One region of the Rossellomorea sp. ABR4_004 genome, then DNA from elsewhere that is predicted to be linked to it. Evidence: riboswitches for the same ligand, from Rfam matches in the RefSeq annotation. Region 1 holds a riboswitch; the other holds the start of a gene.
What was found. A riboswitch is a leader RNA that binds a small molecule or an ion and turns the genes downstream of it on or off. The one in region 1 is predicted to bind cobalamin.

Region 1 (5,864 bases):
TTCAGCTTGCTTGCGAACCTCGGCGATACGTGGACGACCAAGATTTTTTAAGTATCCATTTTCTTCGTCTGCATCTCTTATGTCAGTTAACCCGAGTGACGTAATTTTGAAGCCCATGAGATCCAGCTGCTTCTGGGCAATTTCTGATACGTCTGCGTTAAATTTTTCACGGTTGCTGTTAATGTCTTCAACAGTCATTTTTGAAAGTATCGCACGAAGATTACTTCCCAGTACCTCGATGATTTCATCTTCAATTTCTTTTTGATCCTTACCAAGGAACTGCTCGGCATAGTTCGCAATCCCGTTTAATGTATCGGCCACCTTCACCATTGCCACTGCGTCTGCAACGATCGGTACTCCGCCATTTGTGTATACTCTCGGTGTCGATAGCTTTAATTGGAAGGATGTAAGATTAACAGGTGTGGATGTTTGGAAACGTCTTAATCTGTACCCCCCACCTCTGATGATTTTCATTGAACGCCCTTCCTGGTCGGTGAAAATATTCGTTTCCTTCTCAGGATCCCCCAGTTTAGGTCCGGTAATGATCAGTGCCTGGTTCGATCTCGCTGTCCGATAACGAAATCTCATCCAGAAATAATAGGCAATTCCTGCAATCGCTGCGATAACCAGAACAGGAATAAGGAACATGAAAAATCCGATAATACTTAATGATCCTAGCATTCTGACAACCCCTCTCGACATTTTGTTTAAACCAGCATGAAATCTGATTTAATTTAAAATAAAAGTGCTAGCTACAATACTATCTACGGAAAAGATTACGAAAAGTTTCAATAAATTGGGCGAATTCCCTATTTTATATAAAAAAGCCTGAACCTGTAAATGGTTCAAGCATTCAAGCTATAAGAACAGTCCATGTACTGCCCCGAGTCCGGTAAAGATAACAAGATGATCTCCTATTGCGATAAAAAACATACGTTTTGACAGTAGTCCAAATAAAGTATTTTTCAAATAAACGAAAGTAATAAGCAGTCCAATGCTTCCACCAACCAAAGCTCCTCCAGCTATTCCACCTGCTCCGGTCTTTTGAACGAGAAATCCTACCAGGAACGAGCTGACAACTGCTACCAATACTGCAACTATGTACTTAATAGGGCCCGTTCCCCCTTGGTCTTTCTTCCCTAGTAGAATCGAATAATAAATTCCACCGTATACCATATACAACACTGCGCCAGCTAAAAGTGCGGGCAAATTCAGATCTAATACCATTCCTATTCCTCCATTAATTCGGTTCAATGGCTAAAGCGATCGCTTTAATCTTGCAACCAATTTCGAGAGTTCCCGCCACCTTGTCAATCACTACTAGTTCTACCGGGTTCCCCAGATACCTGTATCCACTTTGGGGCAGCCAATAACTATATAGCTCTGAATAGCACTCGATTAATCTGCCTCTTTCCTGATAGTCTACAGGTTCGTCGAATTCATACACCACATGCTTTCCACCACGAAAACAAAATACTTCTTCGTCATCTATTACGTAGTCCAGACCCTTGATTGCCATGCGGCATTCATACCTGCTTTTTTCAGGAGGGGTAATATAAGGATTGCTCTTTGGTATACCGAATATTAAAGGACTCTCCTCAAATAAACTTCTTGCATTTCCCCAACGATATAGGTCCTGCCAGGTTTCTGGAATGCCTTCGATATAGGAGCCCATATGATATCGATTGACGGTTGAACACTCTGGAAAATAAGCAATCTTCACTTTTGATAAATCCAGCCATTTAAACTCATTATAGGATTCTTCCTGATGGAATTCTTTCACTTTTGTGCTGAAAGGTTTAGATTTCTTGCTATTTAAATATTCACGTGGAAAGCGATCTAAGTAGGCACCTCCCCTCCAGCTTTTGGGGCTCGCTTTAAAGTAAGCATGAAAAGAATAGGTGAAATAGGATAACGATGAAAAACCACATATGAACGCAATTTGTGTGATAGGAAGCTGTGGCTCGTAAATGAGCATATGTGCTGCATTTTCCAAGCGCATTCTTTTCACATAACCTGCCGGTGTTTCACCGATCAACCCTTTAAACACCCGCTGAAAGTGATAAGGGGAATAGGTTGATACTTTGGCTAACTGTTCTAAGGATAAATCTTCGCTTAGATGTTGATCGATATACTCTACTACTTTATCGATTTGATTTCTTTGTATTTTGTCTTGTTGCATTTTTCAGACCTCACTACCTTTTTGAAGAGCACTTGTTTATAAATTTTACCATAATCCTTCTCCTCACTCACTAAGGGTTATGATAAAATATAAGCGTTCACAATTTAACCATTGCTCATTGGTGAAGATGACCTTTAGTTCATTTTCTTAAAAGGGAAGTTGGTGAAAGTCCAACGCGGTCCCGCCACTGTAAAGCTGAGAATTCGTATGGATCCACTGTTTCGAACTGAAATGGGAAGGAATACGAAATCGCTGACGCTGAGCCAGGAGACCTGCCAATTGAGAAGAACACAGAGTTCCTACGGGAGATAGGAGGGTGTTGCGCTAATGAGACGTCACAAGAGGAATCACAGTCCTCAGAACGTTTACCAGGAATAGCCGCATCTTCTTTTCAAAAGAAGATGCTTTTTTGTTTCATAATACAACAAGGGAGATGAGAAAATGGAACAAGCCTATTCAGTCGAACGTTCACGAACCATCCAAACAAAATTGGTATTGCCGCCTGACACCAATCATATGCAGACCATCTTTGGTGGAAAGGTTTTATCCTATATTGATGAGATTGCGGCCCTATCCGCCATGAAACATTCCAGTTCAGTCGTCGTCACGGCCTCGATTGACTCCGTCGACTTCTTATCATCCGCCACCGTCGGCGATGCTCTAAGCCTTGAGGCATACGTCACTTCTACAGGCAGGACATCAATGGAAGTGTATGTAAAGGTGTACTCTACGAATCTCGTAACGAGTGTCAAAACCCTTACAACGGAATCATTCCTGACTATGGTCGCCGTTGATGAAGATGGAAAACCGAAGCCGGTACCAAAGGTCATTCCTCAAACGGAAGAAGAAACGAGACTATTCAAAACGGCTCCGTTGCGGAAAGAGCATAGAAAGAATCGCGCGCTTATTTTATAAACAATATCTGAGTCACTGACTAACTCATATAACAATAATGCTCAGAGTTTTCTAAGCTCTGAGTGTTTTAAAAGAAATTATCTTCTAACTTTCAAATGAGAATTGGTACGCATTTGGAAAGATTATTCATATTGTGAAACTTCTTCCCCTTTTTGTCCGTATGAATAGTAACAGTAAAAAAAAGGAAGAGGGATAAAGTTGAAAAGAAATTTTGTCTTATTGGACTTGTTGATTTATGTAGCACTACCTCTTTTCGTATGGAACATAATGAGGGATTACATTGGAGATTACTATGCCATGCTCCTTTCCTCTGTTCCAGGAATCATCTATACGGTTTATCGATTTATCGAAATGAAGAAAGTAAATACGTTTGGCTTGTTCATTTTAGTCACATTGATTGTCGGTACTCTGATTGACGTACTGGCTGGTTCCTCCATCCAACTCCTATGGAATAATGTATACTATGCCGCTGCTTTAAGTCTTTTTTTCTTCATCACCATGTTGTTCAGAAAACCGATTTCCCTTTTCTTTGGACTTGACTTCGCAGAGCTTCAAGGATACGACCGGACCTTTAGTAAGCGACTCTACTACAAAAAGCCTCTCTTTCGAATCTTTCAAATAATCACCCTGTGTTTTGCCTTAAGAAGCGGGATTCTGGCAATTGTTAATGCATGGCTTATCCTGGAGTACGGGGTTGAAGCATTCGATAAAGGGATCATTCTCCGCCAAGCCTTCAGCTGGATCATGACCGGGATTACCGTGGCTGGTTTCATTTATATCGGGAAGATCATACAAGATTCTCCTCAATTGGTGAAAGAAGTGCAGACTGATTTGGATGAACAAGAGAGAAAATCAGTTTAGAAACGCAGATTCCATTGGATTTGGATGTTTTTGCCTTCAGACCTCCGTCTTGTCCCCCATCTATAGAACAAACAAAGATATTTCCCTATAATGATAAATAAACTGTTCACTCGGGGTGTACTATGATTGAAGGTAAATTAATTAAATTTCATCGAGAAGATTCAGGATTGACACAGGAACAGCTTGCTCAGGGTATCTGTTCCACCACACATCTTAGTAAAATCGAAAGAGGCATCACGGAGTATTCAAGTGAAATTACTGATTTACTTGCCAGGAAGCTTGGAATCAATATGGATGTTGAATGTTCCCGCTATCATTCCTTACAAGCAAAACTATCAGAATGGAACGATGCGATTATTATGATTCGAACCAATGACATCCATCAACTTAAAGGGGAAATTGAAAAGGAACCTTTAAGGTTTTTATCTGACTTCATCATTCAATACAACCTTTTCCTGGCAAGATATTATTTATTTTTGAACAAGCATGGAAAAGCCAAGGAAATCCTGGGCATGTTCGAAAATAAAAACTATTCTCTATCCCCTTTCGAACAAAATTTATTGCTTCATGTCAAAGGGATCTACTATCATTCAACAAGACAATTTAATACTTGCATAAGTGTATTGAAACAGATTGACGATGAATATCCCAACTCCGAATATTATTTTCATTTGGCATTAGCATATCATTCCATTCATTCAAACACCTTTGCCTATTATTATGGGCAAAAAGCTTTGCAATTTTTCCAGAAAACATTGAATATCCTTAGGGTCATCGATTCAGAAACCTTAATTTTAATCCAATTGAATGCCAAGGAACCCTTTGATATGGAAGAAACAGAACAACAGTATGATAAGCTCCTCAGAGTCTGTGAATCAGTCAATTCAAACGATCGGGCGCATAAGATACATAATAATCTTGGATTCGAATATTTTAGGAGAAAACGATATTCTGAATCAAAGGCATCCTATGAAGAAGCATTAAATCTTATCAACGACGAAACGCCGGCATCACATTATTTAGTTACGCTCAGTGGATATATACTTGCTTGCATGAAAGGGAGTCTACTATCTTCCCGTGAACTCAATCACTTATCGACAAAAGGATTGAATATGGCCACTCAGCATCAGGATCCAAGCTATGTATTCTTTGAGATTTACTTACTTACCATAAATGAGGATGAAAAAGAACTATATGAGTATATTGAACATACAGCTCTCCCCCACTTCGAAAAAACGGGGAGCCAGTTGATGTATCAGCATTATGAAAGACAACTATTTTTATATTATGTGAAAACCGGGCAAACAGAGAAAGGATTCAGACTTGCTTCCGATAAGATGTCAAAAGAAATCAGTTATTATGAATTAGAGTAATACCGCTACAAATGATAAAAGGAGTTTTCCTTTTGTCATTTTTTTTTGGCCGATTTCGCATTGATTGTAAAGTCACTCTAGTTGTTTGGTTCAAATTACAACCCCAACCCAACGTCATTTTTTCACAACTTTCCTCCCACCACCCTTCTCAAAATCAGAAGATAAATAATCGTTCAACTCCAATCAGTAGTTAGATAGTCCCTAAATAAACCCCCATACAAACATGACCAAATTGAATTTACAATGAAAATTGTAATAATCTTTAGAATTATCTCACTAACCACTACAGAAAAGAGGTAGAAATGATGAATGGATCTTCCATAGCAAAGAAATCAGCTGTCATTGCATTATCCACTGGATTACTCTTATCCCCTGTATCGAGCTACTCCTCTCCAACAGCTACCGCTGCGGATTGGAAAGCAGAAACGATCTTATCTTCTTTGACTGAAAAGCAGAGACTAGCCCTGCATCAACTTGCGTTAAATAACACAGAGGGTCTCCAAGGATTTCAACCGAATGAATTGACATCCAGT
Region 2 (5,864 bases), on a different contig from region 1:
TATGCGAAATGTGACAACACGGAATCAATGGATCGACAAGACCTTCCTCATGTACAACAGGCTACCCTTAATGATCTACCTAAACTTGTGGACCTATTGAACAGTATCCCCGAATTCAGTGGTGGCGATTTTTCTGTAGAAAAAAGAAAACATAGCATGGAGGCCGGTGTTTCGAGAAGCTATTATGTAGAAGAAGATGGTAGATTTGTTTCTTCTGCTTCCACAACCGCCGAAAACAGTATGTCCGCGATGATTGTCGCTGTCTGCACACACCCTGAGTATAAGAAAAAAGGATATGCGACCGAGTGCATGACGAAGCTTTGTCGTGACGTACTAGAAGAAGGAAAAGAGTTATGCCTATTCTATGATAATCCTGAAGCAGGAAAAATTTATAAACGAATCGGATTCAAGGATATAGGCTATTGGTCTATGTATAAATTTTAGTCATAAAAAAGTTGACTCCCAACAAAGAGTCAACTTTTTTCATTATGCTGCTGCTTTCCGATTCCCGATCAATCTGGCCTGAACCAGTCGTTGTCTTACAGTGATTCCAATCCAGCTTGCCAGGAATGCTTTGATAAGTCCAACTACGATAAATGGATATACTCCTGCCGCCATTGCCTGATTCCAGCTAAGATCGGCTACAAATTTCAGCTGAATGGTACCCAGGACCAACGTAATGATCATACCAACTGTATTGGCGATCATCGCCATCGGTATGGTGAATTTGGTTTTTTCAAGAATGAAGCCAGTAAAGAATGCCGCTACGATGAAGCCGAAAATATAGCCTCCCGTTGGACCGACCAGTACCTGTGCCCCTCCACTGAAGCCCGCAAATACAGGAACACCGACTGCTCCGAGGGCTGCATAGCATACCATGGCGAACGCTCCATATCGGCTTCCAAGAATCGTCGCTGTAATTCCTACTGCTAATGTTTGTCCGCTGATTGGAACGAGTGGCAGTGGAATCTCGATTTGAGCGAAAATCCCCGTAATTGCAGCAAAAATGGCACAGTGAATAATCACCCTTAGTTTTTCTCCGTTCACTTTCAAATCCCCCTTGTGTATGTAAACTCTGTATAACATTAAGTTAACACAATTCAAAGGATGTTGGGAAGCTTATTTTTTCTCCATCTCGTTTTTTAACTGGGAGCATAGACATTGCATATTTTTTCTTGCGCCTGCCATTCTAAAGCGGTTTTTAATGAAACCCTTCCTTTGGGGAACTCATCAATCCCCTTATCACTCACCAAATACAGGATGGTGCGATCTGGCTGATGTTCATTAAATACTTGAATGATTCTTCCTATGGCTATGTATGGCATTTTCTTTTATCTCCTTATGTGCAGGACGCAACTCTTTTCAACTGCGCCCTGCGTTTTAAAAGGTGGATCAAAGGAACGTAATCATCGGCACTCGATCATATTGACAATTACCCTTCCTTTTTCATGAGCATCTCTTCACGCACTTTTTCAGCCGCTTCCACCATGGTTTTAAGCGCTAAGACTGTCTCATCGATCCCGCGGGTTTTCAAACCACAATCCGGGTTGACCCAGAATAACTCGGGATCCAGCACTTCAAGAGCCCGATGTATATTACGGATTAATTCTTCACGCTTCGGCACCCGTGGACTGTGAATGTCATATACCCCCAGACCAATCCCTTTTTCGTACGTATTGTCTTCAAATACAGTGATCATTTCCCCATGACTTCTTGAGGTTTCAATCGAGATGACATCAGCATCCAGATCATTGATGGCATCTATAATATCTTCAAAATCCGAATAGCACATATGCGTATGGACCTGGGTTTGGTTCTGTACAGATGAGGTGGCCAATTTGAATGCATAAACGGCAGCCTGTAGATATTCATCCCAATTTTCACGCTTTAAAGGCAGCCCTTCCCTAAGTGCCGGCTCATCAACTTGTATCATGCGAATCCCATTGCCTTCTAATTCTTCAATCTCTTTTTGGAGAGACAGCGCAATTTGATTAGCTACTTCATAACGAGAAACATCATTCCGAACAAATGACCAGTTTAGAATCGTGATCGGGCCCGTTAACATCCCTTTAACCGGTTTATCCGTTAAGGATTGGGCATATACGGTTTCTCTAACGGTCATGGGTTCTTTAAATGTCACATCACCATATATAAGTGGTGGCTTCACACATCTGGAACCGTATGATTGTACCCACCCATACTTCGTAAACTGAAAACCTTCTAATTTCTCACCAAAGAATTCAACCATATCCGTCCGCTCGAATTCACCATGTACAAACACATCAAGGCCGATTTGTTCCTGAATGTCAATCCAACGTTTGATTTCTGCATGAATATATTGCTGATACTCCCCATCAGAAAGATCTCCCTTCCTCCATTTCAACCTTTGCCTTCTCACTTCCTGAGTTTGAGGAAAGCTGCCGATTGTAGTGGTTGGGAGAAAAGGTAATGAAAAGTACTTGTCCTGTTCCAGTTTACGAATATGGAATGGATCTTTTCTTCCGACATTGTTGGGATGCAATTCTTTAACCTCTTCCTGCACCTCCCTTTTATTACGCAGCGGTGATTCGTTTAAATGCTTAATCGCCGTTTCACTTTGAGCAATATCATCGTCTATTGTCTCGGTTCCCTCACGAATCCCCTTTGTTAAAACAGTGATTTCATGTAATTTCTCATCAGCAAATGATAGAGCGTCAATGAGGGGTGTACCAATTGTTTCTTCATTCTGCAAGGTTACTGGTACATGTAGTAAACTGCATGATGGTTGTATGATCAAGCGATCACCCGGAACATACCCTGCAATGAATGATAGAAGCGAATAGGTATCCGCAAGATTACTCCTCCAAATATTCCTGCCATCAAGAATGCCGGCAGCCAGGAATTTATCTTTAGGAAAGCCAAATCTTTTCAGCGCAGTCAAATTTTCACCACGATCATGCACAAAATCTATCCCTATTCCGTCTACCGGGAGTGCTAACACCTGCTGGTACCTTTCCAAACTATCATAATAGGTTTGAAGGATGATCTTTAACCCGGGGCAGGATTCTTTAAGCGTTTGATAGACTTCTTTGAATTGATCCATCTCTTCATCACCGATGGAGGTACACAATATCGGTTCATCCATTTGTACCCACTCTACACCCTCTTCCTGTAATTCACGCAGTACTTCAACATAAAGAGGGACAAATTGATCAACAAGGGTTTTAAAATCACCGGTTTCATACCCTTTAGACAATTTCACAAAAGTGAAGGGACCTAAGATAACCGGCTTTCCTTCTATACCTAGTTTTTCTTTTGCTTCTCTAAAAAAATGCAGGGGACGATTTTCCACTAACTGAGGTATGATCCCATCAAGCTCAGGCACGAGATAGTGATAGTTGGTGTTAAACCATTTTGTCATTTCTAATGCCACCGCGTCCTTCGCGCCTCTGGCCATTTCAAAATACGTTTCAAGAGAGACCTTACCCCCACTATAATGAAACCTCTCGGGAACCAAGCCGAACATGACCGCTGTATCAAGTACATGATCATATAAGCTGAAATCTCCAACCGGAACTAAATCAATCCCCTGATCTAATTGCTTCTTCAAATGGTTGACTCGGATTTCCTCCATTTGTTCTAAGAAGGAATCCTTTTCAATCTTCCCTGCCCAAAATTGTTCCAGCGTCTTTTTCCATTCACGCTTTTCTCCGATCCTTGGATATCCTAAATTCGAACTGATCACCTTACTCATTCAATCTTCACTCCTTATACTTGGTATGGTTGTCATCAACAAAAAAATCTCCCTTTCAAATGAAAGAGAGATTCATACGTATCACTAACTAGAGTTGAGACATTCTTGTATTCTCAACACGTATTCCTCACCCCTCTCTATATCCACGTAGAGCATAAGCGCATACAACAGGCAGGTCTCCTGACTTAGGTTCACAGCTTCTTTTCCCTTCCCATTTCAACAGAAATAGTGGTTAAATGATAAGTCGCTCCCCATTACAGTGGCGGGACCGTGCCGGATTTTCACCGGTCTTCCCTTTTAGCTGAGCATGACTCAGCACCTATTGCATTTGTCTATTAAATTTTTATTTCAACAAACGAAAAGCCCTCTCTTCTGATAGAGAGGGCTTCATGTTTATTAGAATCCTCTCTTATTTTCCAAAGCCAATTGCTTTGCAGGAATTAGCACCTTTTCAACACATCTGTTGAATGGTTGCCGGGTTTCACAGGGCCAGTCCCTCCACCTCTCTCAATAAGAGTTATATATATTCATTTACTATTCCGAAATTTGTAATAATCGTAGCACGGTACATATACGCTGTCAAAAGAAATTTAATCAATCACTTACACGTTTCTAATAATAGGTACTTTCTACATAATGACATTTGATACAAGATCTTGTTACATCCGTTTCATAGAAGACATGCCTGCAGTTTTCCTGAATGCTCTTCACTTCTTTTTCGAGTTGGATGACTCTCTGATTGAGCTTTACGATATCATTCTTCAATTTGAGTACATGACAAAGAGGTTCATCGGTAGATGTTTGATCCATTTTCCACAAACTCCTTCGATTTTTCTTTCAATCCTTTTTCTATTTCCTTATAAGCGTCATCCATGCCATTCTCCTTCATTCCCCTTATATCATGCGATATTCTCATTGAACAAAATTTCGGTCCACACATTGAACAAAAATGGGCCGTTTTTGCCCCTTCTGCAGGAAGTGTTTCATCATGATACTCCCTTGCACGTTCCGGGTCCAGGGATAAATTAAATTGGTCATTCCATCTAAATTCAAATCGAGCCTTAGAAACGGCATTATCTCTTACTTGTGCCCCTGGATGCCCTTTTGCTAAATCCGCTGCATGTGCTGCGATTTTATAAGCAATGACACCTTCTCTCACATCATCTTTATTAGGTAATCCGAGATGCTCTTTTGGCGTTACATAGCACAGCATGGCTGTTCCAAACCAACCGATCATGGCAGCCCCTATGGCGGAAGTAATGTGATCATATCCAGGTGCAATATCTGTCGTTAATGGACCCAGGGTATAAAAAGGGGCTTCATGACAGATTTCCATTTGCTTATCCACATTCTCTTTAATCATATGCATCGGTACATGACCGGGGCCTTCAATCATCACCTGTACATCATGCTTCCAAGCAATTTTGGTTAGCTCGCCTAATGTTTCAAGCTCGGCAAACTGTGCTTCATCATTCGCATCAGCAATTGATCCGGGCCTTAAACCATCTCCTAAGGAAACGGAGATATCATAGGCTTTTACGATCTTACATATATCTTCAAAATGTGAATAAAGAAAGTTCTCTTTATGATGGGCAAGACACCATTGTGCCATGATTGAACCTCCACGGGAAACAATGCCTGTTGTACGTTCAGCCGTCAGCTGAATATACCGCAATAATACACCTGCATGAATGGTGAAATAGTCAACACCCTGCTCCGCCTGTTCGATCAATGTATCCCTGTATACATCCCAAGTAAGATTCTCAGCAATTCCGTTTACTTTTTCAAGTGCTTGATAGATCGGTACCGTGCCAACAGGGACAGGGGAGTTTCGAATGACCCACTCCCTTGTTGTATGAATGTTTTTACCTGTTGATAAGTCCATTATGGTATCGGCACCCCAACGAGTTGCCCACGTCATTTTCTCCACTTCTTCTTCAACGGAAGATGATACGGCAGAGTTTCCGATATTCGCGTTTATTTTCACATGAAAGTGACGACCGATGATCATCGGTTCACATTCAGGATGATTGATATTAGCAGGGATGATGGCCCTGCCATTTGCTACCTCTTCTCTTACAAATGAAGGATCAACATTTTCCCGGATAGCGATGAACTCCATTTCCGGTGT

Region 2: it holds a riboswitch for cobalamin, as region 1 does, so the genes downstream of both, metE (5-methyltetrahydropteroyltriglutamate--homocysteine S-methyltransferase) here and ACXAF2_RS13720 (acyl-CoA thioesterase) in region 1, are expected to answer to the same signal.

What each region holds. Positions count from the first base shown of each region.
Region 1 covers NZ_JBSWVM010000002.1:160,320-166,183, forward strand. The annotation lists gene ACXAF2_RS13705 (flotillin family protein) at 1-681, opposite strand, end outside; gene ACXAF2_RS13710 (DUF1761 family protein) at 859-1,227, opposite strand; gene ACXAF2_RS13715 (AraC family transcriptional regulator) at 1,241-2,182, opposite strand; cobalamin riboswitch at 2,285-2,476, shown strand; gene ACXAF2_RS13720 (acyl-CoA thioesterase) at 2,624-3,097, shown strand; gene ACXAF2_RS13725 (VC0807 family protein) at 3,296-3,958, shown strand; gene ACXAF2_RS13730 (helix-turn-helix domain-containing protein) at 4,081-5,331, shown strand; gene ACXAF2_RS13735 (S8 family serine peptidase) at 5,634-5,864, shown strand, end outside.
Region 2 covers NZ_JBSWVM010000001.1:1,380,839-1,386,702, forward strand. The annotation lists gene ACXAF2_RS07250 (GNAT family N-acetyltransferase) at 1-444, shown strand, start outside; gene ACXAF2_RS07255 (biotin transporter BioY) at 487-1,053, opposite strand; gene ACXAF2_RS07260 (hypothetical protein) at 1,143-1,325, opposite strand; gene metE (5-methyltetrahydropteroyltriglutamate--homocysteine S-methyltransferase) at 1,433-3,733, opposite strand; cobalamin riboswitch at 3,887-4,071, opposite strand; SAM riboswitch class I at 4,140-4,250, opposite strand; gene ACXAF2_RS07270 (hypothetical protein) at 4,346-4,543, opposite strand; gene thiC (phosphomethylpyrimidine synthase ThiC) at 4,521-5,864, opposite strand, start outside.